One region of the Alicycliphilus sp. T452 genome, then DNA from elsewhere that is predicted to be linked to it. Evidence: predicted binding sites of a transcription regulator. Region 1 holds the regulator's gene; each other region holds the start of a gene.
The links. Region 1 encodes FNR, which switches genes on or off when oxygen is low (the NO sensors DNR and NnrR bind a similar motif). Its sites were predicted from a motif close to TTGATNNNNATCAA; they were not measured.
Positions count from the first base shown of each region.

Region 2: the regulator FNR is predicted to act here: its motif matches at 4,178-4,191, upstream of ACX12L_RS13745 (type IV pili methyl-accepting chemotaxis transducer N-terminal domain-containing protein).
Region 3: the regulator FNR is predicted to act here: its motif matches at 5,617-5,630, upstream of dsrO (sulfate reduction electron transfer complex DsrMKJOP subunit DsrO).
Region 4: the regulator FNR is predicted to act here: its motif matches at 4,898-4,911, upstream of ACX12L_RS03200 (PHA/PHB synthase family protein).

Region 1 covers NZ_JBTNEH010000029.1:16,248-23,447, reverse strand. The annotation lists gene ccoP (cytochrome-c oxidase, cbb3-type subunit III) at 1-748, shown strand, start outside; gene ccoG (cytochrome c oxidase accessory protein CcoG) at 832-2,274, shown strand; gene ACX12L_RS19845 (FixH family protein) at 2,351-2,611, shown strand; gene ACX12L_RS19840 (hypothetical protein) at 2,698-2,985, shown strand; gene fnr (fumarate/nitrate reduction transcriptional regulator Fnr) at 3,006-3,749, opposite strand; gene hemN (oxygen-independent coproporphyrinogen III oxidase) at 3,921-5,303, shown strand; gene ACX12L_RS19825 (sulfite exporter TauE/SafE family protein) at 5,307-6,029, shown strand; gene ACX12L_RS19820 (HD-GYP domain-containing protein) at 6,131-7,200, shown strand, end outside.
Region 2 covers NZ_JBTNEH010000014.1:84,381-91,580, forward strand. The annotation lists gene ACX12L_RS13730 (MFS transporter) at 1-40, opposite strand, end outside; gene ACX12L_RS13735 (MFS transporter) at 51-1,325, opposite strand; gene ACX12L_RS13740 (response regulator) at 1,554-2,228, opposite strand; gene ACX12L_RS13745 (type IV pili methyl-accepting chemotaxis transducer N-terminal domain-containing protein) at 2,225-4,144, opposite strand; gene ACX12L_RS13750 (adenosylcobalamin-dependent ribonucleoside-diphosphate reductase) at 4,306-6,741, opposite strand; gene ACX12L_RS13755 (ChaN family lipoprotein) at 7,006-7,200, shown strand, end outside.
Region 3 covers NZ_JBTNEH010000010.1:120,266-127,465, forward strand. The annotation lists gene ACX12L_RS11225 (IMPACT family protein) at 1-239, shown strand, start outside; gene ACX12L_RS11230 (NAD(P)/FAD-dependent oxidoreductase) at 258-1,385, opposite strand; gene ACX12L_RS11235 (D-serine ammonia-lyase) at 1,442-2,785, opposite strand; gene rlmD (23S rRNA (uracil(1939)-C(5))-methyltransferase RlmD) at 2,797-4,248, opposite strand; gene ACX12L_RS11245 (hypothetical protein) at 4,300-4,617, opposite strand; gene ACX12L_RS11250 (2'-5' RNA ligase family protein) at 4,683-5,288, opposite strand; gene dsrO (sulfate reduction electron transfer complex DsrMKJOP subunit DsrO) at 5,691-6,473, shown strand; gene nrfD (NrfD/PsrC family molybdoenzyme membrane anchor subunit) at 6,494-7,200, shown strand, end outside.
Region 4 covers NZ_JBTNEH010000003.1:38,628-45,827, reverse strand. The annotation lists gene ACX12L_RS03225 (site-specific recombinase) at 1-455, shown strand, start outside; gene ACX12L_RS03220 (cation:proton antiporter) at 616-1,881, shown strand; gene ACX12L_RS03215 (YbdK family carboxylate-amine ligase) at 1,871-2,995, shown strand; gene thiL (thiamine-phosphate kinase) at 2,998-3,990, shown strand; gene ACX12L_RS03205 (TetR/AcrR family transcriptional regulator) at 4,121-4,822, opposite strand; gene ACX12L_RS03200 (PHA/PHB synthase family protein) at 4,980-6,725, shown strand; gene ACX12L_RS03195 (efflux transporter outer membrane subunit) at 6,766-7,200, shown strand, end outside.

The DNA.
Region 1 (7,200 bases):
CAACCCCATGCCACGCTGGTGGATGTGGTTGTTCGTGTTGACCATCGTGTTCGGCTTCGGTTACTTGGCGGCGTATCCTGGCCTGGGCACGTTCAAAGGCCAGCTTGGCTGGACTCAACTGGGTGAGTACAACCAAGAAGTGGAGAAGGCGAACACCGAGCTGCAGCCCCTTTATGCCCGTTTTGCCAGCATGAAAACCGAAGACATGGCAGGTGATGCCGCCGCCATGGCCATCGGCGAGCGCCTGTTCATGAATAACTGCGCGCAGTGCCATGGCTCGGATGCGCGTGGCAGCAAGGGCTTTCCCAGCCTGGCAGACGGCGACTGGCTCCATGGCGGCACGCCCGATGACATTCGCAAGACCATCCACGATGGACGCGTGGGCGTGATGCCGCCCATGGCTGCCGCGATTGGATCGCCCGAGGATGTGCGCAATGTGGCGCAGTATGTGCTGAGCCTGTCGGGCAGCCCGCATGATTCGCTGAAGGCTTCACTCGGCAAATCCAAGTTCACGGCTTGCGCAGCCTGCCATGGCATGGATGGCAAGGGCAACCCGGCCCTGGGAGCACCCAATCTGACGGATGACATCTGGCTGCATGGTTGGGGCGAGGCCGCCATTACGGCTATGATCAACAACGGCAAGACCAATGAAATGCCGGCGCAGGCAGGTAAACTGACCGACGCACAGATCAATGTGCTGACGGCTTACATCTGGGGCTTGTCCCACAAGGCCGGCGCTTCACGCTGACGCCAACTCTGCGGCCGGCTCCCTTTTGGAGGGTGCCGGCCGTTTTGTTTCTGGAAGTTGTACTTCCCCCAAGAGATCCCATCATGAAGCCTGCTGAAGACCGGCCCCGCAAGGTGATACCCATTACTCCTGTTGCAGCGGAGAGCCAGCAGCCCGAGATGGTGTCGCTTTACGAGGCCCAAAAGAAGATCTACCCCCGATCCATCAGCGGTGTGTTCGCGCGCTGGCGCTGGGCGATGGTGTTTCTGACGCAGCTGGTCTTTTATGGCTTGCCGTGGCTGGAATGGGGGGAGCGCCAGATGGTGCTGTTTGACCTCGGAGCACGGCGCTTCTACATCTTCGGCCTGGTGCTGTATCCGCAGGACTTCATCTATCTGACAGGCCTGCTCATCATTTCGGCGCTGTCGTTGTTCCTGTTTACGGCGGTCGCGGGGCGGCTGTGGTGTGGCTTTGCCTGTCCGCAGACGGTTTATACCGAGATATTCATGTGGATCGAGCACAAGATCGAGGGTGATCGCAGTGCTCGCATGCGTCTGGACAATGGGTCGTGGACCTTCGAGAAGATCTGGAAGAAATCGCTCAAGCAGGTGATCTGGGTCGCTGTGGCCTTCTGGACCGGCTTTACGTTCGTCGGTTATTTCGTCCCGATCCGGGAACTCGGCGGCGAACTGCTGATGCTGCATGGCTCCTGGCAGATCTTCTGGGTGCTTTTCTATGGCTTGGCGACCTATGGCAATGCGGGCTATCTGCGTGAACAGGTCTGCAAGTACATGTGCCCCTACGCACGTTTCCAAAGCGCGATGTTCGACAAGGACACGCTGATCGTCACCTACGATCCGGAGCGGGGCGAGCCTCGCGGACCGCGCACCAAGAGCGTTGACTACAAGGCCAAGGGGTTGGGGGACTGTATCGACTGCACATTGTGCGTGCAGGTCTGTCCTACGGGCATCGACATTCGCAATGGCCTGCAATACGAATGCATTGGCTGTGGCCTGTGCGTGGATGCATGCGATACCGTGATGGACAAGATGAAATATCCGCGGGGGCTGATTCGCTTCTCCACGCAGAACGGTGTGAAGAACCATTGGACCCAGTCGCAGATGATCAAGCGCGTGCTGCGTCCGCGCGTGCTGTTTTACACCAGCGTACTGGTTGTGCTCTGCGTCGGGATGCTGGCCAGCCTGGTGGTGCGCACGCCTCTCAAGGTGGACGTGGTGCGCGACCGTGCGGCGCTCTCGCGCATCGTGGCAGGGGGCAAGCTGGAGAATATTTACCGGTTGCAGATCATGAATGCCACCGAAGGGGCCCAGCGTTATGTCATCAGCGCGCGCGGGCTGCAAGGGCTGGAGGTGGCTTCCGAGTCGGAAGTCGATATCGGCCCTGCGGAGTCGCGATGGGTTGCCGTGCGCCTGCAGATCCCCTATGGGTCGGCGCCACCGGGCTCGCACACGGTGTATTTTGATATCCAGTCGCAAGGCGACAAGGGGCAGGTGGCAGAGAAATCTGTATTCCTTGTCCCGCGCTGAGGCCACGGATCCGCACCGAGTTTTTGCATGGCCCCGAAAGGGCACGGAGATCGTAACGATGTCGAAAGATGGATCAATGAACGCAGCCCCCGAGTCGCAGCCGTGGTGGAAGTACGGTCATGTATGGCTGGTGATCGCGGGTCCGGTGATCGTGGTCATTGCCGGTTTTGTCACCCTCTGGCTTGCGCTTTCTCAGCCGGATCCCGTGCTGGCAGAAGACTACTACCAGCGTGGCCTGGATATCAACAAGACGCTGAAGAATACGGACCCTGGCATGACGCCCGCGATGAAGGGGCGCAACCATGCAGCCACGCCAATGCAGGACCAGCCGCGCTGAGGTTCTAAGGGGAATCAGGGGGGCGATTGCACTTTGCTTGCGCAGAACATGGTGCTAGGCTTTGACCCATGACAAGGAGGCAAGAGATGTGGAAGCAGCGGTTGATGTGGGTAGCCTGGCCCGCCTTTCTCATGGCGGGGGTTATGGAAATGGTCGTGTTTGCCTTTGTGGATCCCGAGGCATTGCAGTGGTTTGATCAGCCCGTCAATCTTTCGAGGCAAGGCGTCTACACCGTGGCGTTCTTCGTTTTCTGGATCGTCATCATGGCTTCGAGCGTGCTTACCACGATGTTGTCCTTCTCCCCCTTTGAACTCAACCGCTGCCCTGTACCCGAGGGTGACAGGCCGCTCGACTGCGCCAAATACATGCCCTGACTCATGGGCTTTTGGGGCAATTAGAGGCAGGATTGCTGGCTGTTGACGATGCGCTTCAGAGCGTCGGTGTCCACGATGCGTACGTGGCGTTGCCTGACTTCCACGATACCTTCTTCGACGAACTTGGAGAAGGTGCGGCTCACGGTTTCGAGCTTGAGGCCCAGGTAACTGCCAATTTCCTCGCGTGTCATGCGCAATACCAGTTCCGATTGGGAAAATCCCCGTGCATGCAGGCGCTGCACCAAATTCAGCAGGAAGGCGGCAAGACGCTCCTCGGCCCGCATGCTTCCCAATAGCAGCATGACGCCGTGTTCGCGGACGATCTCGCGGCTCATGATCTTGTGCACATGGTTTTGCAGTGCGGTGACCTCGCGCGAGAGCTCCTCGATGCGGTCGAATGGCATGACGCAAACCTCGGCGTCTTCCAGGGCCACGGCATCGCAGGTGTGCCGGTCGTTCACGATGCCATCCAGACCGATGATTTCTCCGGCCATCTGGAAGCCTGTCACTTGATCGCGTCCATCCTCTGTCGCCACGCAGGTCTTGAAGAAACCCGTGCGAATGGCGAACAGGGAGGTAAATGGTTCGCCGTTGCGGAACAGTGTGCCGCCGCGCTTGACCTTGCGGCGCACGGCGACGACATCATCAATGCGCTTGAGCTGCTGCTCATCCAGCCCCACGGGCATGCACAACTCGCGCAAGTTGCAGTTGGAACAGGCAACTTTGATGGATTGCAGGTTGGAGTGTATGGAAACCCTATTCATGTCGCGAGCTTACATCTGAACGCCGTCGAGGCATGGAATGTCACGGATCGTTCAAAGACTTTGATCCAAAGTCAAATTGTCCCCATCCGGACCGCATGGGTGCTTGATCGGTATCAAGAACGCCCTGGGGACTCTACGGCACAGTACGCCGCAAATGCAAGGAATCCCGTCATGACAGTCGTTACAACCGAGCTCTTGCGTCGCTTTGACGTGCCTGGGCCGCGCTATACCTCCTACCCAACAGCAGACCGTTTCGTGGAGGCATTTGGTGAGAAAGAATACATCCTGGCCTTGCAGCAGCGTCATGTAGGGTCAGCGGCCAAGGCGATGCCCTTGTCTCTTTACGTGCATATTCCGTTTTGCGAATCTTTGTGCTACTACTGCGCCTGCAACAAGATCATTACCAGGCATCCGGAGCGGGCCGAGGTCTATTTGCGCTACCTGAGCCGCGAGATCGACCTGCACACCGCGCACTGCGGCGTGGGGCAGCAGGTGAGCCAGCTGCATTTCGGCGGCGGCACGCCCACCTTCCTGTCCGATGATGGCTTGCGCGAGCTCATGGGCATGCTCAGGCGCAGTTTCGTGCTGGTGCCAGGGGGCGAGTATTCGATCGAAGTGGATCCTCGCACCGTGGATGAGAAGCGGCTCGCCCTGCTGGCGGAGCTGGGCTTCAACCGGCTCAGCTTCGGGGTGCAGGATTTTGACCCCGAAGTGCAGAAGGCGGTGCATCGTATACAGCCTGCCGAGAAGGTGTTTGCACTGGTCGAGAGCGCACGCAAGCTGGGCTTCGAGTCGGTGAACGTGGACCTGATCTATGGCCTGCCGCGCCAGACGCCGGAGTCTTTCGATCGAACCCTGGCACAGGTGGCGCAACTGCGGCCCGACCGCATCGCGCTTTATGCCTACGCACATCTGCCTGAGCGTTTCAAATCGCAACGGCGCATCATTTCGGCAGAGCTGCCCATGGCCTCGGCCAAGGTATCGATGCTGGCGCGCTCCATCGACGCGTTCATGAATGCGGGCTACGTGTACGTGGGCATGGATCACTTCGCACTGCCCGAGGATGCCCTGGCGGTGGCCAAGCGCCAGGGCCGGCTGCACCGCAATTTCCAAGGGTATAGCACCCAGCCGGACTGCGATCTGATAGCGCTCGGCGTCTCCGCCATCGGGCGCGTAGGCGCAACGTACAGCCAGAACGTCAAGACGCTGGACGAATATTACGACGCGATCAACCATGGGCACCTGCCCGTGGTGCGAGGCCTGGCCCTGACCAGGGACGACTTGGTGCGCCGCGCGGTCATCATGGCCTTGATGTGCCAAGGGGAGGTGCTGTTCGAGCCGCTCGAGCAGTCCTGGCTCATCGACTTCCGCCGCTATTTCGAGGCCGAACTGCTGCAGCTCGAAGAAATGGCGGAGCAGGGCCTGGTGAAGATCGGCGCCGAGGGCATCGAGGTCACCGCGATGGGCTGGTTCTTCGTGCGCGGCGTGGCGATGGTGTTCGACAAATACCTGCAGGCAGACCGCAACCGGGCGCGTTTCTCTCGCATCATCTGATCCATGCTGCTGGCTCTGGCTTCGACGGCATTCCTCATGGGCTTGATGGGCGGGACGCATTGCCTGGTCATGTGTGCGGCGCCCTGCGCCGCCTTGACGGGGGCAGGGGTTGCCCCGCGTGGCGGTGAGCAGGTCGTGCGCTGGATGCCGCGGGGATCCGTGGCGCAGCGCACGATGGGGTTCCACCTGGGGCGATTGACCGGGTATGGTGTGGCGGGCGCCCTGGCCGCCTTTGCCATGGAGCGGCTGGCGTGGCTGAGCCAAGGCAGCGCCGTGTTGCGTCCCGTCTGGACCATGTTCCATGTGCTGATCCTCGCCTGGGGTTTGTTGATGATGCTGCAGGTACGCCAGCCTGCGTGGCTGGACGATGCCGGCAGGGCGGTCTGGGGCCGGGTACGGTCTCTGGTATCCCGGCCCGGGGGCCTGTTCGTAACCGGCTGTGCCTGGGCGCTGCTGCCTTGCGGCTTGCTCTACACCGCGTTGCTTACCGCCGCATTGAGCGGCAGTGTCCTGCGTGGAGCCCTGTGCATGGTGCTGTTCGGCGCCGGCAGTGGCGTCTGGCTGGTGGCCGGGCCTGTGGCATGGGGCCGGCTTCGCGCACGCCTCGATGGTGTGGCCAGCACATGGGGGCCCAGGCTGGCGGGTTTGGTGCTTTTCACTCTGGGAGCATGGGCCTTGTGGATGGATGTGGTGCATGGACAGCCCGCACCTTGGTGCTCGCCTTGAGAAATGCCCCGTATTCGTTACCAACAATGTTTGTAACTAATGCGCAACGCTGGTAACCGACCATAATGCTTCGGTAAGATGGGCGCGAGTCGATAGTGGATATGCCCATCCTGCGATCTGAAGTGAACCAATCCGTTCTGATTGATATCGATGCCCTCCGCGTGGGCATGTTCATCCAACTTGAAGTGGGTTGGATGAACCATCCCTTTCCGACGAGCAGCTTCAGAATCTCAACGCATGAGCAGATTCGCGTTTTGCGAGACCTGGGGTTGAAATCCGTACGCCACATCCCGGCCAAGAGCGCAGCCCTGGCGCAAACGCCGTCAGAGGCGCCCGAGCGGATGGCGGGCGTGCAGCCAGACGATGCGGGCGAACCCGCTGCCGAGCGGCCGGGGCGCGACGCCATGACGGATGCCGATGTGCGGGCGATGTACAACGCCACACGGCAACGTTGCAACCAGCGCTACCAAGAGGCCGCCACCGTCTATGAAGCGGTCTGCACCGGGGTGCAGACGGCGCCGCAAAAGATGCGCGAGCAGGCGGAATCTCTGATTCACACGTGCGTTGCACAGTTGTTGGAGCAGGGGCCATGCGCGGTTCATCTGCTGGCCGGCAACCTGGGCCAGCGCTCGGCTGCCCATGCGGTGAACGTGCTGGTGCTGGCCTTGCTGCTTGGGCGCTCGCTCCGCATGGAGGCGGAGGCACTGTGCCTTCTGGGGACGTCGGCCTTGTTGCATGACCTGGGGAAGGTGCTCTTGCCAATTCATATTGCGGAGCCAGGAGCGGCACTCAACCCTTCGGACATGCAGCGCTATCAGGAGCACGTGGGCCTGTCGGTAGATCTGGGTCAGCGCATGGGACTGTCCAGCGATGTGCTGATTGCCATTGCGCAGCACCACGAGATGGCGGATGGCAGTGGGTTCCCGCTGCGCCTCGTTGGCGAGGATCTCAGCCGCTGCGGGCAGATATTGGCGCTTGTCAACCGCTATGACCGCCTGTGCAATCCATTGCACGGAGAGCAGGCATTGACGCCCCACGAGGCCCTTGCCAGGCTCTTCGCGTTGCGGCGCGAGTGCTTCGATGCCACCGTGCTGGGAGCCTTCATCCGCATGATGGGGGTATATCCACCGGGCTCGCTGGTCCAGTTGGAGGATGGCCGTTTCGGGCTGGT
Region 2 (7,200 bases), on a different contig from region 1:
GGCGGCCACTGCCGGCATGCGATGCGGTGGAAGATGACATGGTGTGCCTTTCAGGCCGCGTGCTGCGGCGCCATTACGTCGGTGCGGCGCACCTCGGTGAAATACATCCAGATGAGGGAAACCCAGACCACGCCGTACATCAGCATGAAGGCGCTGGAGCGGATGCCCGTCCAGTCCATGAGCACGCCGAACATGATGGGCAGGATGAAACCGCCCATGCCGCCCGCCAGGCCCACGATGCCGCTGATCGTGCCGATGTTGCCGGGATAGTCGTCGCTGATGTACTTGAAGACGCTCGCCTTGCCGAAGGCCATGGCGATGCCGAGCAGGAACATCAGCGCGGTGAACACGTAGACGTTCAGGCCGAGATGGAAGGTCTTGGGGCCGTCCACGGTGGAGATGGTGAAGTCCGTCTGCGGGTACGACAGCAGGAACAGGCAGATCCAGCACACCCACATCACCCACCAGGTCACGCTGTGCGCGCCGTGCTTGTCCGAGAGCACGCCGCCGATGGCGCGCAGCACGCCGCCGGGCAGCGAGAAGCAGGCGGCGAGCAGCGCCGCCACGCGGATGTCCAGGCCGTACTCGCCCACGTAGTACTGCACCATCCACAGCGACAGCGCCACGTAGCCGCCGAACACGATGCTGTAGTACTGGCAGTACTTGAGCACCTTGGGGTCCTTCAGCGCCTTGAGCTGGTCGGTGAACTTGACGTTGCTGGACACCAGGTGCGCCGGGTCGCTGTAGGAAAAGAACCAGAACAGCACCAGCGTGCCCAGCATGATGGCCGCATAGACGTGCGGCACGGCCTGCCAGCCGAAGGCCACCAGGATGACCGGCGCGACGAACTTGTTCACGGCCGCGCCCGAGTTGCCGGCGCCGTACACGCCCATGGCCATGCCCTGGCGGTTCTTGGGGAACCAGCGCGCCACATAGGGCGTGCCCACGGAGAACGAGCCGCCGGCCAGGCCCACGAACAGGCCGATCACGAGGAAATGCCAGTATTCGGTGGCATAGCCCATCATCCAGATGGCCGGAACGGTGGCGGCCATGAGCATGGCCATCACGATGCGCCCGCCGTAGCGGTCGGTCCAGATGCCCAGCGGCACGCGCACCAGCGAGCCCGTGAGCACGGGCATGGCCGTGAGCAGGCCGAACTGGGTGGAGTTGAGATTCAGCATCTTCTTGACCGGGATGCCGATGACACCGAACATCATCCAGACCATGAAGCAGACGGTGAAGGCCAGGGTGCTCACGATGAGCACCGACCAGGCCTGGCGGTTGCGGCGGGAGTCCTGTGCCGCAGATTGCGACGCTGTTGACATGTACGAGTCCTCTCTTGGTGTATGGCATGGATGTTCGCGCAGCACCAAGGGTTTTCCCATACCTCCGAGGAGGGCGTGGACGGGTGCAAAAGAACGATGGCGCCCGGCGCCGCCCTACTCCGAAAGAACTATTCCCTTTTGCAGGGTTTGAAGAAAAACGGCCGGAATCGCTTGTCCATCAAGCGCTGGGAGCTATCAAAACAGAAAAGTCAGAGCCCCATGCACGGGCTATTCGGCGCGCTGCCGGTCCGAGGCGTAGACCGCCGCCTGCACGCGCGAGGTCAGGCCCAGCTTGCGCAGGATGTGCTGCACGTGGATCTTCACGGTGGTCTCGGCGATGTCGAGCGTGCGCGCGATTTCCTTGTTGCTCGCGCCGCGGGCGATCTCGCGCAGCACCTCCTGCTCGCGCGGCGACAGCTGCGGGGCCGGGTCCTCCGGGGGCGCGGGCTCCGGCTCGGGTTCGGGCGCCCCCTGGGACTGGAAGGCCGCCACCAGCTTGCCCATCATCTCGGGGCTGACCACGGGCTCGCCGCGCGCGGCGCGGCGTATGGCCTGGGCCAGCAGATCGCCGTCGATGGTCTTGAGCAGATAGCCCTGCGCGCCGTGGCGCAGCGCCGTGGCCAGGTCCGCGCCGTCCTCGCTCACGGTGAGCATGAGCACGCGGCTGCCCCGCGAGACCTCGCGCAGCCCGGCGATGGCGTCCACGCCGCGCACGCCGGGCAGGTGGTTGTCCAGCAGGATCACGTCGGGACGCAGCTGCGGCAGCAGGCGCAGGGCCTCGGCGGCGTCGCCCGCCTCGCCCACCACGCGCAGGTCGCCGTACTGCGACAGCAGGGCCACGAGCCCGCGGCGCAGCAGCGTGTGGTCGTCGATCAGGAACAGCGTGATGGGGGTGGCGGTCATGCGGCAGCGATGAAGGGAGTGGGCGCGGCAGGCAGCGGGCGGTCATCCACGCCCACCGCGGGCAGCTCGACGGTCACGCAGGTGCCGCCGCCGCCCGCTCGGGATTCGAGCCGCAGGCGGGCGCCGATGCGCTGGGCGCGCTCGCGCATGATGCCCAGGCCCACGTGCAGCGAATCGGGCGGAACCGCCTCGGGATCGAAGCCGGCGCCATCGTCCTGCACCTCGAAGCGCCAGCACGGGTGGCGCTGCACGCGCAGCTGCACATGGCGCGCGCCGGCGTGCTTGCGCACGTTGGACAGCGCCTCCTGCACGATGTGCAGCACCTGGATCTGCACGTCGGGTGCCAGCGGCAGGCCCTGGCCGGCCATGTCCAGGGTGGTGCCCACGCCGGTCTGGTGCTCGAACTTGGAGAGCGTGGCGCGCAGCGCCTCCTCGATGTCCTCGTCCTGCGTGCGCGTGCGAAAGTGCACCAGCAGCTCGCGCACGTCGGCATAGCACTCGCGCACGCCCGCGTCGAGCTCGGCCATGCTGCGGTCGCGGCCCTCGGTATTGTCCTTGGCCACGGCGTCGCGCAGCAGCTGGGTCTGGATCTTGAGAAAGGCCAGCGACTGGGCGATCGAGTCGTGCAGCTCGCGCGCGATCAGGCTGCGCTCCTCGGCCACGGCGGCCTCGCGCTCCAGCGCCGTGGCGCGCAGCCCCTCCATGGAGCTGGCCAGGTGCCGCGCCATGGTGGACAGCAGTTCGCGCATGTCCGGCGACAGCTCCATCGCCGTGCGGTAGAGCAGCGTCACCTCGCCCAGCAGCCGGTGGTGCAGCTGCACGGGAATGCTGACCACGGTCTCGTAGCCCGCCTCGCGGCAGTGCGGCAGCTGCAGCCTTCCGGCCGGGACGATGGGTATCACGCGCATGTGCGCCTGCGCCTGCGCCTGGCCGCACTCGCAGGCACCCGTGTTCAGGCAATGCTCCTGCTCGGCCAGGGACTGCGGCAGGCCGTCGGCGGCCAGCAGCACGTAGCGCTGGTTGGCCTCGTCCGACCAGCGCAGGGCGGCGGCATCGCTGCCGGAGACGCTGCGGATCTGCTGCACGAAGCCCTGGGCCAGCCCCTCCAGGCTGCTGGCCTCGGCCGCCAGCGCGCTCACGGCATACAGCGCGGACAGGCGCTGGTTGTGCACCTCGATGCTGGCGGTCTTCTCGCGCACCTTGCGTTCCAGGCCCTCGTGCGAGGCCTGCAGGGCATGGGCCATGAGGTTGAAGCCGGCCGCCAGCTGGCCGAACTCGTCGTCCGTTTCCACCTCCATGCGCGTGCCCAGGTCGCCCTGGCGCACACGGCCAAGCGCCTGCTGCAGCCGCGTCACGGGATTGAGCACCAGCAGATAGCTCAGCGCCATGAAGGTCACGGCGGAACCAATGGCCAGGGCCACGAGGAACAGGTGGAACAGGTGCAGCACCGCGGTCCAGCGCATGATGCGCACCTCGATGGCCTGCACGAAGCCGTCGATCTCGCTCACGAAGGCATCGCCGCGCGCCACCGCGGCGGCGCCATTTTCCGTGGGCAGGATCAGCCTCCATTCCTGCTGCAGGACAAGCCATTGCGAGCGGATATGTTCGTATTGCGTGCGGGTTTCGTCGTTCCAGGGCACGAACAGGGGGCGCGCGGGGTCGCCCGCGCGCAGCAGCTCCAGCCCGTCGTTGAAGCGCTGCTCCAGCCGGGCGAACTCCTGGGGCGATTCGTTCTGCTGCGCCAGGATCATGCGCAGCATGTTCATGCGCAGGCGGCCGGCCTCATTGACGGCCGCGGCGCCGCCCTCGAGCTGCCAGGTCACCCACAGCGTGAAGCCGATGGAGGCCAGGGCCACGAGCAGGAACACCGTGCCCATGGCCAGCAGCTTGGTCGACAGCGTGGGCTTCTTGCGCATGGGTGCAGTTTAGGCGCATGGCCGCGAGGCGGCTTGACGTTCATCAAGCCCGATCCACCGCCACGACAGCCTGGATCAGGCTTTAACGCTTGTCCAGAAAGCGCCTCTTGCCATCATTTGAATAGCAACCGATGGTTTGCCGCCCGAGAGCCCGGGAACGTTCAGCCGCAGCTGCCCAGCGCGCCGCACTGGGTGCAGTAGTCGCAGCCGTCCTTGCGGATCACGGCGTGGGCGCCGCATTCCTGGCATTTCTTGCCGGCCATGGCGGGCGGCATGCCGGTGGGCATGTCGGGCTCGTCCAGCGGCAGCACCTGCTGCTGCGGCGCCTCGGCGCGGCGCGCCAGGATGTTCTGCACTGCATAGGCGATGGCCGCCACCTCGGAGTCGTGCCACAGCGGCACCTGGGCGCCATCGGCGCGCTGGTAGGTGCCCAGGCGCACGGGGCCGCGGTCCCAGGCCACCTTGCGCATGTCGGACAGCGCGCGCTCCAGGAAGCCGCCGCGCGCGGCCAGCGACAGCAGGCGCATGCTGGAGGTGATCCACTGCTGCGACTCGCTGCTCTGGCCCACGGGCATGAAGAACTCGATGGCGCGGTCCACCGTGCCGCCATGCCCGTCGGGCACGGGCAGGAAGGAGACGATGAGGTACAGGCGCTTCTGGCCTTCCTGCGTCCAATACTCGATCTTCTCGGCCACTGCCGACAGGCCGCCCTTGGGCCGGCTTTCGATCACGATGCGCATCGGGTCGACGGGCTGGGCCGGCTCGGGCGCGGGCTCGCCCTTGGCGGGCTTGGCCTCGGCGGCCGGCACCTCCAGCACGGCGCCCAGGATGCTGTTGGGGCGGTAGGTGGCCAGTCCCTTCAGGCCCGAGTGCCAGGCCTGCATGTACAGGCCCTTGAAGTCGGCGTAGGGGTAGTCCTCGGGCACGTTGACGGTCTTGGAGATGGCCGTGTCCACGTAGGGCTGCACGGCCTCCATCATGGCCACGTGGTCGGCGGCCGCCATGTCCATGGCGCTCACGAAGTACGCGGGCAGCTTGCCCACGTCGCCGCCCAGCGTCTTGTACAGGCGCCAGGCGTAGTCCTCGACCACGTACTCGCTCTTGCTGCCGTCGGCCTCGCGCTTCCTGCGCGTGTAGGTCCAGGAAAACGGCGGCTCGATGCCGTTGGAGGCGTTGTCGGCGAAGGCCAGGCTCACCGTGCCCGTGGGCGCGATGGACAGCAGGTGGCTGTTGCGGATGCCGTGCTTCCTGATGGCCTTCTGGATGTCCTCGGGCAGGCGGCTCGCGAAGGTGCCCTTGGCCAGGTAGCCGTCGGCCTTGAACCTGGGGAAGGCGCCCTTTTCCTTGGCCAGCTCGACGGAGGCGCGGTAGGCGGCGTTGCGCATGCGCTCGGCGATGTGCACCGCCATGTCGCGCCCGTCCTGGCGGTCGTAGCGCTTGCACAGCATGGCCAGGGTGTTGCCCATGCCGGTGAAGCCCACGCCGATGCGGCGCTTGGCGGCAGCCTCGGCCTGCTGCTGGGACAGCGGCCAGAAGGTGACGTCGAGCACGTTGTCGAGCGCGCGCACCTGGGTGGCGACGGCCTGCTCGAACGCGTCGAAGTCGAACGCCGCCTCGCCATGCAGGCCGAAGGGGTTGCGCACGAAGCGCGTGAGGATGATGGGCCCCAGGTCGCAGCAGCCATAGGGCGGCAGCGGCTGCTCGCCGCAGGGGTTGGTGGCCTGGATGGTCTCGGTGTAGCGCAGGTTGTTGTCGGTGTTGATCTGGTCCAGGAACAGGATGCCCGGCTCGGCGAAGTCGTAGGCCGACTTCATGATGGTGTCCCACAGCGTGCGCGCGCGCAGCGTGCGGTAGACCCACTGGCCGTCGGCGCGCTGGTGCGCGCCGTCCTTGACCAGCTCGGCGCCAGGGGCCGCGGCGTGCACCAGCTCCCATTCGCCGTCCTGCTCCACGGCCTGCATGAAGGCGTCGGGCACGCCCACCGAGACGTTGAAGTTGTTCCAGCGCCCGGGCGTGCGCTTGGCGGTGATGAAGTCCAGCACGTCCGGGTGGTCGATGCGCAGCACGCCCATCTGCGCGCCGCGGCGCGCGCCCGCGCTCTCCACGGTGGAGCAGGACTGGTCGAACACGTTGATGTAGCTGCACGGCCCCGAGGCCATGGACGCCGTGCCCTTGACCATGGCGCCGCGCGGGCGGATGCGCGAGAAGTCGTAGCCCACGCCGCCGCCGCGGCGCATGGTCTCGGCGGCCTCGCGCAGGGCCTCGTAGATGCCGGGGTAGCCGGCGTCGTCCACGCCCTGGATGCAGTCGCCCACGGGCTGCACGAAGCAGTTGATGAGCGTGGCCTGGATGTCGGTGCCGGCGGCGCTCATGATGCGCCCCGCGCCGATGGCACCGGCGCGCAGGTTGTCCATGAAGCGCGCCTGCATGGCCTCGCGGATGTCCTCGCGCTCCACCGAGGCCAGGGCCCTGGCCACGCGGCGGAACAGGTCCTCGACATCGCTCTCGCCGTCCTTGAAGTATTTCTCCTTCAGCACATCCATGCTGATGGGCTGGGTGGACAGGCTGGGGGCGAGGTCGGTGGTTTCACGTTGCATGGAGGGGCTCCGAAAGGGGTCTGACGGGCACGCCGCGACCCGGGCGCGGCGGCAATCCCCGTTTGTACACCGGCCGGAGCCCCCCCGCCCCGAACCCGTATCAAGACCCTGCGCCGACGACCCGCGGCATGCCCCAGCCTCCTTCTATTCCTGTAGCACGCCAGCCGCGGCCCATGGGAAATTGCGCCCATTACGGGTCCGCTCCGCCGCGGCGCAAGGGGAATTTACGATCGGTTGCATTGCCGCCACGCCTACCATCGCGGCATGCGACCGATCCCCCGCCTCCCCCGCCCGGGCAGCCTGCTGCCCACGCTGCTGCTCGCCCTGCTCCTTCTGCCCGGCTGCGCGGCCCTCCCTGCCGCGCAGCCGCCCCTCGACCCCGCCTGGCAGGCGCAGCTGGAGCGCTGGCCCGCCGTGGACGCGCTGCTGCTGGGCGAACAGCACGACGCCGCCGACCAC
Region 3 (7,200 bases), on a different contig from region 1:
TGCTGCAGGCCGAGAAGACACCGCTGCGGCGCATGAGCACCTTGCGGTGCAGCGTGCCCTATGCGCTGGAGGGACTGCTGCGCCGCGAGATCGAGGCCGCCGGCGCCGAGCTGCTGGACGTGGCCCACGGCTCGCAGGTGCTGCTGCAGCTGCGCCTGCCCCAGGACCGGGCCGAGGCCTTCATGGCGCGCATGGGCGACCTGGGGCATGGCCGCGTGGCCTGGCTGGCGCCGCAGTGATGCGCCCGGCGGGGCGGGTCAGCGCAGGCGCGCGGGCGACAGCGCGTCGCGCGTGATGCCTTCGTGCGCCAGGCTCGCCTCCAGCGGCTCGCCCAGCGCCAGCTGCCGGGCCAGCAGGGCCGCGCCCGCCGCGCTCTGTATGCCGTAGCCGCCCTGCGCGGCCAGCCAGAAGAAGCCGGGCACGTGGTTGTCCCAGCCGATGACCAGGTCGCCATCGGCCACGAAGGAGCGCAGCCCGGCCCAAGCGCGGGAGGGGCGCCGGATCTCGAAGTCCGCCACCTGCCCGATGCGGTGGATGCCCAGGGCCACGTCCAGCTCCTCGGGCACCACGTCGTGCGGGGCCACGGGGTCGGCGTTGGCCGGCGAGCCCAGCAGCTGGCCCGCGTCGGGCTTGAAGTAATAGCTCTCGTCGATGCCGATGACGGCCGGCCAGCGGGCCGCGTCCATGCCCGCCGGCACCGGGAATGTGAATGCCGTGCGCCGCCGCGGCTCCAGCCCTATGGGCGGCACGCCGGCCAGGCCAGCGACCACGTCGGCCCATGCGCCTGCGGCATTGACCACGGCACCGGCCTCGACAGTCCCGCCGTCGGCCAGCGTGATGCGCCAGCCCGCCCCCGTGCGCCGCAGCCCCGTCACCCCGGCATCGGTGCGGACCTGGCCGCCGCGCCGGCGCAGGCCGCGCAGGTAGCCCTGGTGCAGGCCGTGCACGTCGATGTCGGCGGCGCCGGGCTCGCTCATGCCCGCGGCCACGGCCTCGGGGCGCAGGCAGGGCACGAGCGCCAGCATCTCCTCGCGCGTCAGGCGGCGCACATGGGGATCGCGCGGCAGGGCCTCGGCATGGGCGGCCTCCAGCAGGCCAAGCTGGTGCGGCCCCGCCACGTACATCACGCCGCGTGGCGTGAGGATGGGCGACGTGCCGAACTCGGGCGGCGGCGCATCGTAGAAGGCCCGGCTGGCCCGCGTGAGCGCCTGGATGTTGGGCGTGCCATAGGTGGCCGAATACAGCGCGGCCGACCGGCCCGTGGTGTGGTAGCCGGGCTGGAATTCACGTTCGAGCAGCAGCACGCGCCGCCGGGCGGCCAGTTCCCAGCCGATGGATGCGCCGGCAATGCCCGCGCCGATGACCACGAAGTCGTACGTTTGCATGGGTTCCGTGCCTGCAAGGAAAGGCGGATTGCCGGTGCTTGCACCGGCGCCGACGTTCATGCCTGCGCCCGCCCGCGCTCCACGAAGCGCGCGTAGGCCTCGGGAGGCACGAACAGCCCGCCCGTGGTCCACACCAGGTGCGTGGCCCGCGGCAGGTGGGGCAGCAGGCCCTGCGCGGCCAGCCAGGTGCGGCCGCCATCCGTGCCCGCCAGCAGCCCGGGGCCGCCCAGCCCCGCGGCGGCCGAGGGCTCGATGCGCTCGCCCGTGGCGTCCAGCACCTGCACCAGCTGGCGGAAAAGCGTCTCGTCGCGCACCGTGAAGCAGCCCGAGAGCAGCGGCGCCATGAGCTCGGCCGCGGGCAGCGAGGCGCGCGGCACGGCCAGGCCGTCGGCCTCGGTCCGGTTGGTCAGGCCCCAGTCGTACACCGAAGGGTGAGCGCCCTGCCCGGCCATCATCTGCACCATGAAGCAGGGCGACTGCACCGGCTCCGCGAAGAAGCAGTGCACATGCGGCCCCAGCACCTGCCGCAGGCCGAAGGTGATGCCCGCCGGCGCGCCGCCCACGCCGCAGGGCAGGTACACGAACAGCGGATGCCGCGCATCCACGGCGATGCCCGCGCCCTGCAGCTGCCGGCGCAGGTGCGGCGCGGCAGCGCTGTAGCCCAGCAGCAGGGACAGCGAGCGCTCGTCGTCCACGAAATGGCTGAACGGATCCTGCGCGGCCTGCGCGCGCCCCGCGGCCACGGCGCCCTCGTAGTCGCCCGCGTGCTCCACCACCTGCACGCCGCGCAGGCGCAGGCGCTCTTTCTTCCATTCCTTGGCGTCGGCCGACATGTGCACCACCGCGCGAAAGCCCAGCGCCGATGCGGCCACGCCGATGCCCAGCCCCAGGTTGCCCGTGGAGCCCACGGCCACGGTGTGGCGCGCGAACACGGCGCGCGCGGCCGGGCCGGCCAGGGCGCGGTAGTCGCCGGGGCCGGATTGCGGGGCGAGCAGGCCGTGCCGCAGGGCCAGGCGCTCGGCCAGTTCCAGCACCTCGTGGATGCCGCCCCGGGCCTTGACCGAGCCGGCCACGGGCAGCCCATGGTCGGCCTTGATCCACAGGGCGCCCTGCCCCGGCGCCAGGCCGGCGGCCGGGTGCAGGCCCGGCGCCCGCAGCAGGGGCGATTCGATCACGCCGCCCGCTGCCCGCAGCTCGGGGAACACCTGCGCGAGCAGCGGCGCGCAGCGCGCGAAGCGGGCGGCGGCGGCCTCCACGTCATTCAGGCCGATCTGCGTGCCGGCCACGGGCAGCCGCGCCGCCGTGTCCCGGCGCCGCAGGTTGAACCACAGGCAGGGCTCGGCCCGGCGCAGCCGCGCGGCCGCCGGGTCTTCGTGCGAGGGTGGAGGGGAAGAACGCATGGAGGGCAATGTCAAGCCGCCCGCTCGAACACCGCCATGCTCTCCACATGGGCCGTGTGCGGGAACATGTTGACCACGCCCGCCGCCGCGCAGCGGTAGCCCGCCTGGTGCACCAGCAGGCCCGCGTCGCGCGCCAGCGTGGCGGGGTTGCAGCTCACGTAGACGATGCGCCGGGGCGGCTGCCAGCGCTCGTGCCCCGCTGGCAGCGGCGGCGCCTCCGCGGCGCCCAGGCGCGCCTGGTGGATGTCGGCCAGCGCCTTGGACAGGGCGAATGCGCCCTCGCGCGGCGGATCGACCAGCCATTTGTCGGCCGCGCCGTCGGCGATCAGCACCTCGGGCGTCATCTCGAACAGGTTGCGTGCAACGAAATTGGTAGCTGCCAGCGCTTTACCAGCCTGCCTTTGGGCCTGATTTTTCTGATAATTCTCGCGCGAGCGGGCGACCAGCGCCTCGCTGCCCTCCACGCCCAGCACCTCGCGCGAGCGGGTGGCGATGGGCAGCGTGAAGTTGCCCAGGCCGCAGAACCAGTCGATCACGCGCTCGTCCTCGCGCGCGTCCAGCAGGCGCAGCGCGCGCGTGACCAGCACGCGGTTGATGTGCGGGTTGACCTGGGTGAAGTCCGTGGGCTTGAAGGGCATGGTGATGCCGAAGTCCGGCAGCCCGTAGGCGAGCTGCTCGCCGCCCTCGTCGAGCAGGTGCACCGTGTCCGGCCCCTTGGGCTGCAGCCACCATTGCACGCCATGCTCGGCCGCGAAGGCGCGCAGCCTGGCCTTGTCGGCGTCCGACAGCGGCTCCAGGTGGCGCAGCACCAGGGCCGTGACCGCGTCGCCGCAGGCCAGCTCGATCTGCGGGCAGGTGTCGCGCGCCTGCATGCCGGCGATCAGGGCGCGCAGCGGCATGAGCATGGCGTCCACGTGCGGCGGCAGGATCTTGCAGGTCTGCATGTCGGCGATGTAGCGGCTCTTGCGCTCGTGAAAGCCCACCAGCACCGTGCCTTTCTTGGGCACGTAGCGCACCGACAGGCGCGCGCGGTAGCGGTAGCCCCAGGCCGGCCCCTCGATGGGGCGCAGGATGGTCTCGGCCCTGACCTTGGCCAGGTGCCAGAGGTTGTCCTCCAGCACGCGCTGCTTCATGGCCACCTGCGCCCTGGCGTCCAGGTGCTGCATCTTGCAGCCGCCGCAGGCGCCCGCGTGCAGGCCGAAGTGCGGGCAGCCGGGCCGCACGCGCTGGCTGGATTCGCGGTGGATCTCGGTGAGGCTGGCCTGCTCCCAGTTGTTCTTCTTGCGGTGGGTGTTGGCGCTGACCAGTTCGGTGGGCAGGGCGCCGTCAATGAACACGACCTTGCCATCGCTCTTGCGCGCCACGCCCTGGGCGTCCATGTCCATGGACGTGACTTCGAGCCAGCCGGGCGGCAGATCGTGCGGGGTTTCGGGTGGGAGAAGGGTTGCAGTGGGGTCGCTCATGGCCCCGATTGTCTCAGGCCGCCGCCGCCCCGGCAGGCCACGGATGCCGTTTCAGCGGCTCTCGGCAGGCGGCGTGCGCGCGGGGGCCGCCTGCGCAGCGCCGGCGCGGGCGCCGCCTGCATCGGGCAGGTGGTTGATCTCGAGCTCGCAGCCGTGGTTGTCCAGCGAGAACACCAGCGTGCCGCCCGGCGCGATCCGCGCCACGGTCTCGTGCAGGGGGCGCGACAGGTCCACCGGCGGCGTCTGCGAGCGGTAGACGAGCTGCCTGTCCGCCCCATAGACCACGTAGCACGCGGCGCTGGCGCTCTGCGCAAACAAGCCGGCAGACAGGACGGCCGCGCAGGCCGCGGCAAGGCGAATGGCGGGCATGGTTCCCTTCCTCCTGATGATGTGGATGCGCGGCATTATTGCGAAGCCTGGGTGGCATGCAACATTCAAGAGTCCAGGGGCCACTCGCCCAGCACCTCGTAAGGCCCGCTCGACCCGCGCACGTTGTGCAGCAGCACGAAGCGGCTCACCGTCCAGGCCAGGGGCGGCACGGCCTGCCCGGGCACGGCCTGGCGGCTGTAGCACAGCGTCATGTGCGGCGTGATGCGCGGCGCCTGCGGCACGCCCTGCAGCCCCGGCACCTGGGACCACAGCTGCGCGTGCAGCGCCTCGTACAGGCGCAGGAAGCCGGCGTGCCCGTCGGCAGGCCCGCACAGCACGCAGGGGCGCTTGGCCCGCGGCGCACGCGCAAAGCTCAGCACGCGGTCGAAGCGCAGCCGAAACGACCGCGCCCGCACCCGCGCCGCCGCGGCGCGCGCCCATGCCAGGTGGCGCTCGGACAGCGTGGCCTCCCAGCCCAGCGACAGCAGCGTGGCGTGCAGGCGCTGCGCCCGCACCTGCGCCTGCAGGTCGTGGCGCGCGATGAGCGACTGCGCCAGGCCGGCCGCCGCCTGCGCTGCCGCGGCGTCGGGCAACACGGCGAAGAACAGATGGTGCTGAAGGGGTGGCGCCGCAGGCTCCACGCCTGCGGGCGACCGTTGCGGTGCTTGCATGCACTCCACTGTAGCGCCGCAGTTTCGCCCTGCCGGCAACAGGCTTTATCCACGCCGCATATGCCGCGGCGCATTCGGCATTATCAAGACAGGCACTCCAGTCCGCAGGACTGGCGGCCAAATAATCCAGGAATCGCATTTTCCACGACAGAAACAAAGCCGCCCGCACAGGGTAATGGCGGGATGCCGCTGCCCCGCAATCCTGTACCAGTGCTGCATCCGCAATCGCACAGCAATGCAGTCGGGATTTTTAATATTCCATTAATAATCCTCAAACAAAATAAGGCACTCGCGCGCAAGAAACATCCAAAAATATCGGAAATATTATTTGACGACGATCAAATACATAATCAGCCCATCCATCAAAAAATACCTGCACAAAATAAATATCCCAAGGTATTCATGCCAAACCTCACACCCACCCCCGATCCCCTCGCGCCGGCGCAAGCCGGCAAGCGCGGCTTCCTGCAGGAGCTCATAGGCCTGGCCACGGCCTTCGGCATGGCGGGCGCCAGCCAGGCCGCCACCATCTTCGAGCCCGGCCAGCCCTCGCGCCGCCCCGGCATGCAGGGCAAGCGCTTCGGCATGCTGGTGGACATGCGCAAGTGCATCGGCTGCCAGGCCTGCACGGTGAGCTGCTCGGTGGAGAACCAGCCGCCCATCGGCCAGTTCCGCACCACGGTGCTGCAATACGAGGTGGACAGGCCCGATGGCGGCGCCCCCGCCATGGTCAGCCTGCCGCGCCTGTGCAACCACTGCGAGGAGCCGCCCTGCGTGCCCGTGTGCCCGGTGCAGGCCACGTTCCAGCGCACCGACGGCATCGTGCTGGTGGACAACGAGCGCTGCGTGGGCTGCGGCTACTGCGTGCAGGCCTGCCCGTACGACGCGCGCTTCATCAACCACGAGACGCAGACCGCCGACAAGTGCACCTTCTGCGAGCACCGGCTGGAGGCGGGCCTGCTGCCCGCCTGCGTGGAGAGCTGCGTGGGCGGCGCGCGCGTGATCGGCGACCTTCAAGATCCGGACAGCGAGATCAACCGCCGCATGGCCGGGCACAAGGACGAGATCAAGGTCTTGAAGCCCGGCATGAAGACCGCGCCGCGCGTGTTCTACATCGGCCTGCCCGACGAGTTCGTCAACGGCGTGGACGGCCAGGCCAGCGTGCGACTGGTGTCGGATCACTGAAGAAGCGAGGGACGCCCATCATGCACATCACCGAGCTCCTGACCCCGCAGTACGAAGCCGCCTGGCTGCCCTGGGCCGTGCAGTATTTCTTCCTCGTGGGCGTGGCCACCGGCGCGGCGCTGCTGGCCGCGCTGTGCGCCTGGGCGCCGGCGGGCAGCGCGTTGCGGCGCCTGCTGCCGGCCGCCGTGTTCACGCTGGCCGTGAGCGCCATTGCCGCGCCCGTCTCGCTGCTGGCCGACCTGCACCAGCCGGCGCGCTTCTGGCATTTCTACGCGCATTTCACGCCCTGGTCGTGGATGTCGGTGGGCGCGCTGCTGCTGCCCGCCTTCATTGGCCTGTCGGTGGCCATGTGCGCCAGCTGGTGGCTGGGCCGGCACGGCTGGATGCGGCTGCTGGCGCCGCTGCTGGCCGTGTCGGCCCTCACCATCACCGCCTACACCGGCGCCGAGGTCATGGTGGTGCGCTCGCGCCCGCTGTGGAACACGCTATGGCTGCCGGTGAACCTGGCGCTGACCGGCTGGCTGGCCACCGTGGGCGCGATGCTCCTCGTCGAGCGCTTCCTGCCCGCCCGCCTGCGTCCCGATGCCGGCGCGCTGCAACTGCTGCGCGCCCTGGGCCTGGGGCTGGCCGCGGCCCTGGCGCTGGCCACGCTCAGCTGGCTGACGCTGGGCCTGGTGGCGCGCAGCCCCTCGGTGCAGGCCGCGGCGCGCCTGTGGCATGACTTTCC
Region 4 (7,200 bases), on a different contig from region 1:
GGCTGGACTCGGCCATGCGCTACAACCCGCGCATCACCGCCGCACTGGGCCGGCGGCGCGCCGAACGCTGGGCGCGCTTCCTGCGCGCCAACATCTCGGGCCTGGCGGCGAACATCTCGCTGGGCTTCATGCTGGGGCTGGCGCCGGCGTTCGCCGCCTTCTTCGGCCTGGGGCTGGAGGTGCGCCACGTGACGCTGACCACGGGCCAGATCGGCGTGGCCGCCGCCACGCTGGGCCTGGAGGCGCTGCACCTGCCCGCGTTCTGGTGGGCCGTGGCCCTGGTGCCGTTCAACGGCGCGCTCAACGTCATCGTCAGCTTCTACCTGGCCTTCCGCCTGGCCCTGCGCGCGCACAACGTGGGCCGCGTGGACCGCAAGCGCATCTACCGCGCGCTGCGCAGGCGCTGGCGCAGCGCGCCGCTGGGGTTTTTCCTGCCTCCGCGGCGCAGCATCTGATAAGGTGGCCGTGGCGCAGCTTGCGCCCCGTCCTACAGGGACCTTCCCGGTACCGCAGATACAGTCGGTGACCAGGCTATCAGGCGCCCGGGCGCCGCGCGCCAGCCATGGCGCCAACACCCAGCGGGCCCAGCCCGCATGAGCAGAAGGACACGCAATAATGAATGAGCTGATGAGCTTTTGGGCGCAGTGGCTGCGCCCATCGGCGGGACTGCCCACGGTGCAGTGGGCGCTGCTGCTGGCGGTGGCCACGGTGGCGGGCTACCTGGTGCAGCGCCACAGCGGCCTGCCCAAGGTGGTGGGCTACACGCTGGTGGGAACCATCGCCGGCCTGGCGGGCTTCGAGGGCGCCGTCTGGCCACTGCAGGGCATAGGCCTGTTCCTGGTGGAACTGGCCGTGGCCGTGGTGCTGTTCGAGGCCGGCGGGCGCATTCCGCTGCGCTGGTTCCGCCACAACCCCATGGTGCTGGTGCAAAGCATCGCCGAATCGGCACTGACCTATTTCTCCGTGTACTGGGTCATGCTGTGGCTGGACGTGCCCGCGCATGCCGCAGGCCCCCTGGCCATCGTGGCGCTGGCCGCGTCGCCGGCCGTGCTCACCCGCGTGGTGAGCGACACGCGCGCGGCCGGCCCCGTGACCGAGCGCGCCATCGTGCTGGCCACGCTCTCGTCGCTGTACGCGCTGACGCTGGGCAGCGCCCAGGCCGGACTCATACAGCGCCCCGCCACGGGCCTGCTGGGCCAGGTGTACCCGGTGCTGGTGGTGCTGGGCGTATCCATCGCCGTGGGCGCGCTGCTGTCGCTGCTGATGCGACTGGCGCTGCGCGTGATGAGCCCGACGAGCGAGAACACCGCCATCCTGCTGCTGGCGCTGATCGCGGCCAGCAGCGCCGTCACGGCCCACATGGGCGGCTCGGCGCCGCTGGCCGCGCTGCTGGGCGGCATGCTGCTCAAGCAGCTGCACCCGCGCCCCTGGGCCTGGCCGCGCCAGATGGGCTCGGCCTCGTCGCTGCTGACCATGCTGATGTTCGTGCTCGTGTCCACCGTGGCGGCGCAAGGCCAATGGAGCGCCCCCGTGGCCGGCAGCGTGCTGGCGCTGATACTGGTGCGCCTGCTGGCCAAGGCCGTGGGCGTGGGCCTGGGCAACGTGGGCAGCGGCGCAAGCTGGCGCCAGGCACTGTGGGTGGGCTGCGCGATGACGCCCATGTCGGCCATCGCGCTGCTGGTGGCCTCGCAGTTCGTGGTGGCGTCCAGCGCCACGGGCGAGCTGATCGCGCGCATCGCCCTGCCGGCCATCCTGGTCATGGAGGTGCTGGGCGCCGTGATCGCCACCTACGCCATCTACCGCGCGGGCGAGAGTGCCAGGCCCTGGATGCCGCAGAGCGAGCGCGGCGGCAACACTGGAGAGAGCAGCCGTGAGTCTTGAAGCCTTCCACCATTCCGAACCGCTGACCCTGGGCGTGGAGCTGGAGCTGCAGCTCGTCAACACCCACGACTACGACCTCGCGCCCTACGCCGAGGACATGCTGCGCCTCATGCACAAGACGCCGCTGCCCGGCAGCGTGGTGCCCGAGATGACGAACAGCATGATCGAGATCTCCACCGGCGTGTGCCACAGCAGCAGCGAGGTGCTGGGCCAGCTCACGCAGATCCGCGACGCGCTGGTCAAAAGCGCCGACAAGCTCAACATCGCCGTGGTCGGCGGCGGCACGCACCCGTTCCAGCAGTGGCACGAGCGGCGCATCTACGACAAGCCGCGCTTCCAGGAGCTGTCGCAGCTGTACGGCTACCTGTCCAAGCAGTTCACCATCTTCGGCCAGCACGTGCACATCGGCTGCCCCGACGCCGACGCGGCCCTGCTCATGCTGCACCGCATGAGCCGCTACATCCCGCACTGCATCGCGCTGTCGGCCTCCAGCCCCTACGTGCAGGGGCAGGACACGGCCTTCGACTCGGCGCGGCTCAACTCGGTGTTCGCGTTCCCGCTGTCGGGCCGCGCGCCCTGCGTGCTCACGTGGAGCGAGTTCGAGCAGTACTTCGACAAGATGACGCACACCGGCGTCGTCAAGAGCATGAAGGACTTCTACTGGGACATCCGCCCCAAGCCCGAGTACGGCACCATCGAGATCCGCGTGTTCGACACCCCGCTCACCATAGAGCGCGCCGCGGCCCTCGCCGGCTTCGTGCAGTCGCTGGCCGCCTGGTTCCTGGCCGAGCAGCCCTTCACCCCGCAGGAGGACGACTACCTCGTCTACACCTACAACCGCTTCCAGGCCTGCCGCTTCGGGCTGGACGCGGTCTACGTGGACCCGGCCACGGGCGCGCACATGCCGCTGCGCGAGCACATCCTGCAGACGCTGGACCACATCGCGCGCCACGCCGGCAGCCATGGCGCCTCGGGCGCGCTGCACATCCTGCGCGGCGAAACGGCGCTGGGCCAGAACGACGCCCGCTGGCTACGCGAACGCCAGCGCGAGGAGCAGCTGCTGGCCGAGGTCAGCCGCCAGGCGGCGCTGCGCTTTCGGGGCCAACCCCTCTGACCGTGGGCGAGTTCGACCTCATCGCGCGCTACTTCACGCGCCCCGTGCGCCCCGGCGACGGCGTGGCGCTGGGCGTGGGCGACGACTGCGCACTGCTCGCGCCCGCGCCGGGCATGCAGCTGGCCGTCTCCTGCGACATGCTGGTCGAGGGCCGGCATTTCTTTGCCGACGTGGACCCCGCGCACCTGGGCCACAAGGCGCTGGCCGTGAACCTGTCGGACCTGGCGGCCTGCGGCGCACGCCCACTGGCCTTCACGCTGGCGCTGGCGCTGCCGCGCGTCGACGAACCCTGGCTGGAGGCCTTCGCCAGCGGCCTGCTGCGCCTGGCCGACGAACATGGCTGCGCGCTGGTTGGCGGCGACACCACGGCCGGCCCGCTCAACATCTGCATCACGGTGTTCGGCGAGGTGCCCGCGGGCCAGGCCCTGCTGCGCAGCGGCGCGCGCGCGGGCGACGACATCTGGGTCAGCGGCACGCTGGGCGATGCGCGCCTGGCGCTGGACGCCCTGCGGGGCCATGCCCAGGCTGCCGCCCTCCCCCCCGCGCTGCTGGCCGCCGCGCGCCAGCGGCTGGAATGCCCCACGCCGCGCATAGCGCTGGGACTGCGGCTTCGCGGCGTAGCCAGCAGCGCGCTGGACGTGAGCGACGGACTGCTCGGCGACCTGTCCCACATCCTGCACGCCTCGGGCGCGGGGGCATGCATCGACACCTCGAAAACTATTGGTTTGATAGCTGCAAACGCTTGCCACACAAGCGCTCCAGGCCAATTCGACGCAGATTACCTGCAGCAATGCACGCTCGCCGGGGGCGACGACTACGAACTCGCCTTCACCGCCGCGCCCGCGCGCCGGGCCGACGTAGCGGCGGCCGCGCGCGCCAGCGGCACGCCCGTGACACGCATCGGCGTGGTGGAAAGCGCGCCGGGCCTGCGGTTGATCGACGCGCATGGCCGGCCGGTGGCGCGGCACTATGCGTCCTTTGACCACTTTGCCTAAGAACCTGTTCGCGATCTAAGAAGGCCTTGGGCGCTATCTGTTCGCTTTGGCGCTGGATGTCGCTGGCCGGGATGTGCGCCCGGCCAGCGGCATGAAAAGAAACTGGTACTGGGGTGAATATCGATTCGCCCTAGACACCAGACCCACAAGCCCCGCCGGACACTGCACCAGCGATCCGCTCACGCGGATCGAGCAGTTCGCACAGCAGTTCCACATGGCTGCCGCGCAGGCACTCCAGCCCCACGGCGGGCTCATGGTCCAGGATCATCTGCGTCAGCAGCGCGTACATCACGGGTGCGATCACCAGCCAGGGCTCGCGCACGATGACGCTGGGCGGCAGGCCGAGCCGCGCGGCATGGGTGCGCAGCATGTCGGCGAGCAGGGCCATGTTGGGCCGCACCACGTTGTGCTCCCACAGCTCCACTAGGTCCTTCACGCGGCCCCGCTCCGCCGCCAGCAGGCGCAGCGTGACCACCGCGGCAGGCCGCTCCAGCAGCCCCGCGTACAGTCTGTCCACCAGCCATTGCGCGAATGCCCGCGTGCCGGCCTCGATGGGCGGCACCACGGGCGGCTCCTGCCACTCGGGCGGCGCCAGGGAGCGGTGGAGCAAGGCCTCGAAAATTTCGTCCTTGCTGGCGAAATGCGCATACAGCCCCCCCTTGGACAGGCCGCAGCGGCGCCCGATGTCGTCCATCGTGGTGGCGGCGAAGCCGCGTTCGGAAAACTCCACCAGCGCCGCGTCCAGGATCTGCGCAATGCGCACCTGTGGCGCAAGGCGGCGCCGCGCCGGCGCGGCAGCGGCACCGCAAGCGGGCGGAATGGGTTGCGGCATGGTGTCCCTCATCGTGGTCTCCCCGGTATTCTGACCGCCATGACTACCGACCAGTCGGTCTTTAATGAGGCATGATTGACACACATCAATCCACGCGCGCGCAGTGCGCCTAGAGTCGCCAGGAAGTTTTCCGAACATCTGCCCAAGGATCCGCTCCATGCACAACACGCCCTTTTCCGCGACGGCGCTGGCCGACCGGTTGGATACGCAGTTCCAGGCGGCATTGGCGCGCCGGCTCTCCTCGCTCTCCCCGGCCGCGGCCCTGCTGGCCGCCAGCGACTGGGCGCTGCACATGGCCGTGTCGCCCGGCAAATGCATGGACCTGGCCCACCTGGCCTTGCGCCAGGGCGAGGAACTGGCCGCGTATGCCCGCGAACGCATGAGCGCCGGAGCCGACTGCCAGACGCGCCACGGCGTGCAGCCCCCCGCCCAGGACAAGCGCTTCGAGGCCCCCGAATGGCAGCAGTGGCCATTCAACTACATGCACCAGTCGTTCCTGCTCACCCAGCAATGGTGGACCGCCGCCACGCACGGCGTGAAAGGCGTGGAGAAGCACCATGAGAACGTGGTGGCATTCGCCGCCCGCCAATGGCTGGACATCTTCTCGCCCGGCAACCAGCTGGCCACCAACCCGGTGGTGCTGCAGCGCACGCTGCAGCAGGGCGGCGCCAACCTGCTGCGCGGCGCGCTCAACGCGGCCGATGACCTGAAGCGCCTGGCCACGGGCGCCCCTCCTGCGGGCACGGAAGACTTCGTGGTCGGCCGCGACGTGGCCGTCACGCCGGGCAAGGTGGTGCTGCAGAACCGCCTGGTGGAGCTGATCCAGTACACGCCCACGACCGAGGCCGTGCACCCCGAGCCGATCCTGATCGTGCCGGCCTGGATCATGAAGTACTACATCCTGGACCTGTCGCCGCACAACTCGCTCATCCGCTACCTGGTGGGCCAGGGCCATACGGTGTTCTGCCTGTCCTGGAAGAACCCCGGCTACGAGGACCGCGACCTGGGCATGGACGACTATCTCAAGCTGGGCTTTCATGCCGCGCTCGACGTCGTCAACGCCATCGTCCCCAAGCGCAAGGTGCACGCCACGGGCTACTGCCTGGGCGGCACCCTGCTGGCCATCGCCGCCGCCGCGATGGCGCGCGACGGCGACGAGCGCCTGGCCTCGCTGTCGCTGTTCGCGGCGCAGACCGATTTTTCCGAGCCGGGCGAGCTGGGCCTGTTCATCGACGAGAGCCAGGTCAACCTGCTGGAGGCGCAGATGACCCAGACCGGCTACCTCAAGGCCAGCCAGATGGCGGGCGCGTTCCAGATGCTGCGCTCCTACGACCTGCTGTGGTCGCGCCTGGTGAGCGAATACCTGCTGGGCGAGCGCGCCCCCATGAACGACCTGATGGCCTGGAACGCCGATGCCACGCGCATGCCGGCCAGGATGCACGCGCAGTACCTGCGCCGGCTGTTCCTCGACGACGACCTGAGCCGGGGCCGCTACCCCGTGGGCGGCAAGCCGGTGGCGCTCAGCGACCTCGCGCTGCCCATCTTCATGGTGGGCACGCTCACCGACCACGTGGCGCCCTGGCGCTCGGTGCACAAGCTGCACCACCTGACGACCGCCGAGATCACCTTCGTCCTCACCAACGGCGGGCACAACGCCGGCATCGTCAATCCGCCCGGCAACCCGCGGCGCCACCACCAGATACGCACCCGGCCCGCGGGCGGCAGCTACATGGCGCCCGACGACTGGCTGGCCGCCGCGCCCGACGTGCCGGGCTCCTGGTGGCCGGCATGGGTGCAGTGGCTGCAGGCGCGCTCCGGCGCCCCCGCGGCGGCGGCGCACGTCGGCGCGCGGGGCTACAAGGCCATCGCAGACGCACCGGGCAGCTACGTGCTGGAGAAGTGAGCATGGCCCGGAACCCGCAAGGCAAGAGGCTGGCAGGAACATGAGCACACCCGCCTCCCGCCTGCGCCCCGCGCGGCACGCGGCCGCCGCAGCCACGCTGCTGCTGGCGGGCTGCACCACGCTGGCGCCACCCTACGAAACCCCGGCCATGCCCGTGCCGCAGCACTATGCAGGCACTGCCTTGCCTGGCGGCGCGGTGGCCGCCGCCACCGCGTGGCGCGACTACTTCACCGACCCCCAGCTGCAGGCGCTGATCGTCCAGGCGCTGGAGCACAACCGCGACCTGCGCACCGCGGCGCTGCGCGTGCAGGAGGCCCGCGCGGCCTACGGCATCCAGAGCGCCGAGCTGTCCCCTGCCGTGGGCGCGCAGGCCAACATGGACCGCGCGCGCACGCCCGCCGACCTGAGCCTGACGGGCCGGCCCATGGTGGCCTCGCAGTACCAGGCGGGCCTGGGCATGGCCAGCTGGGAGATC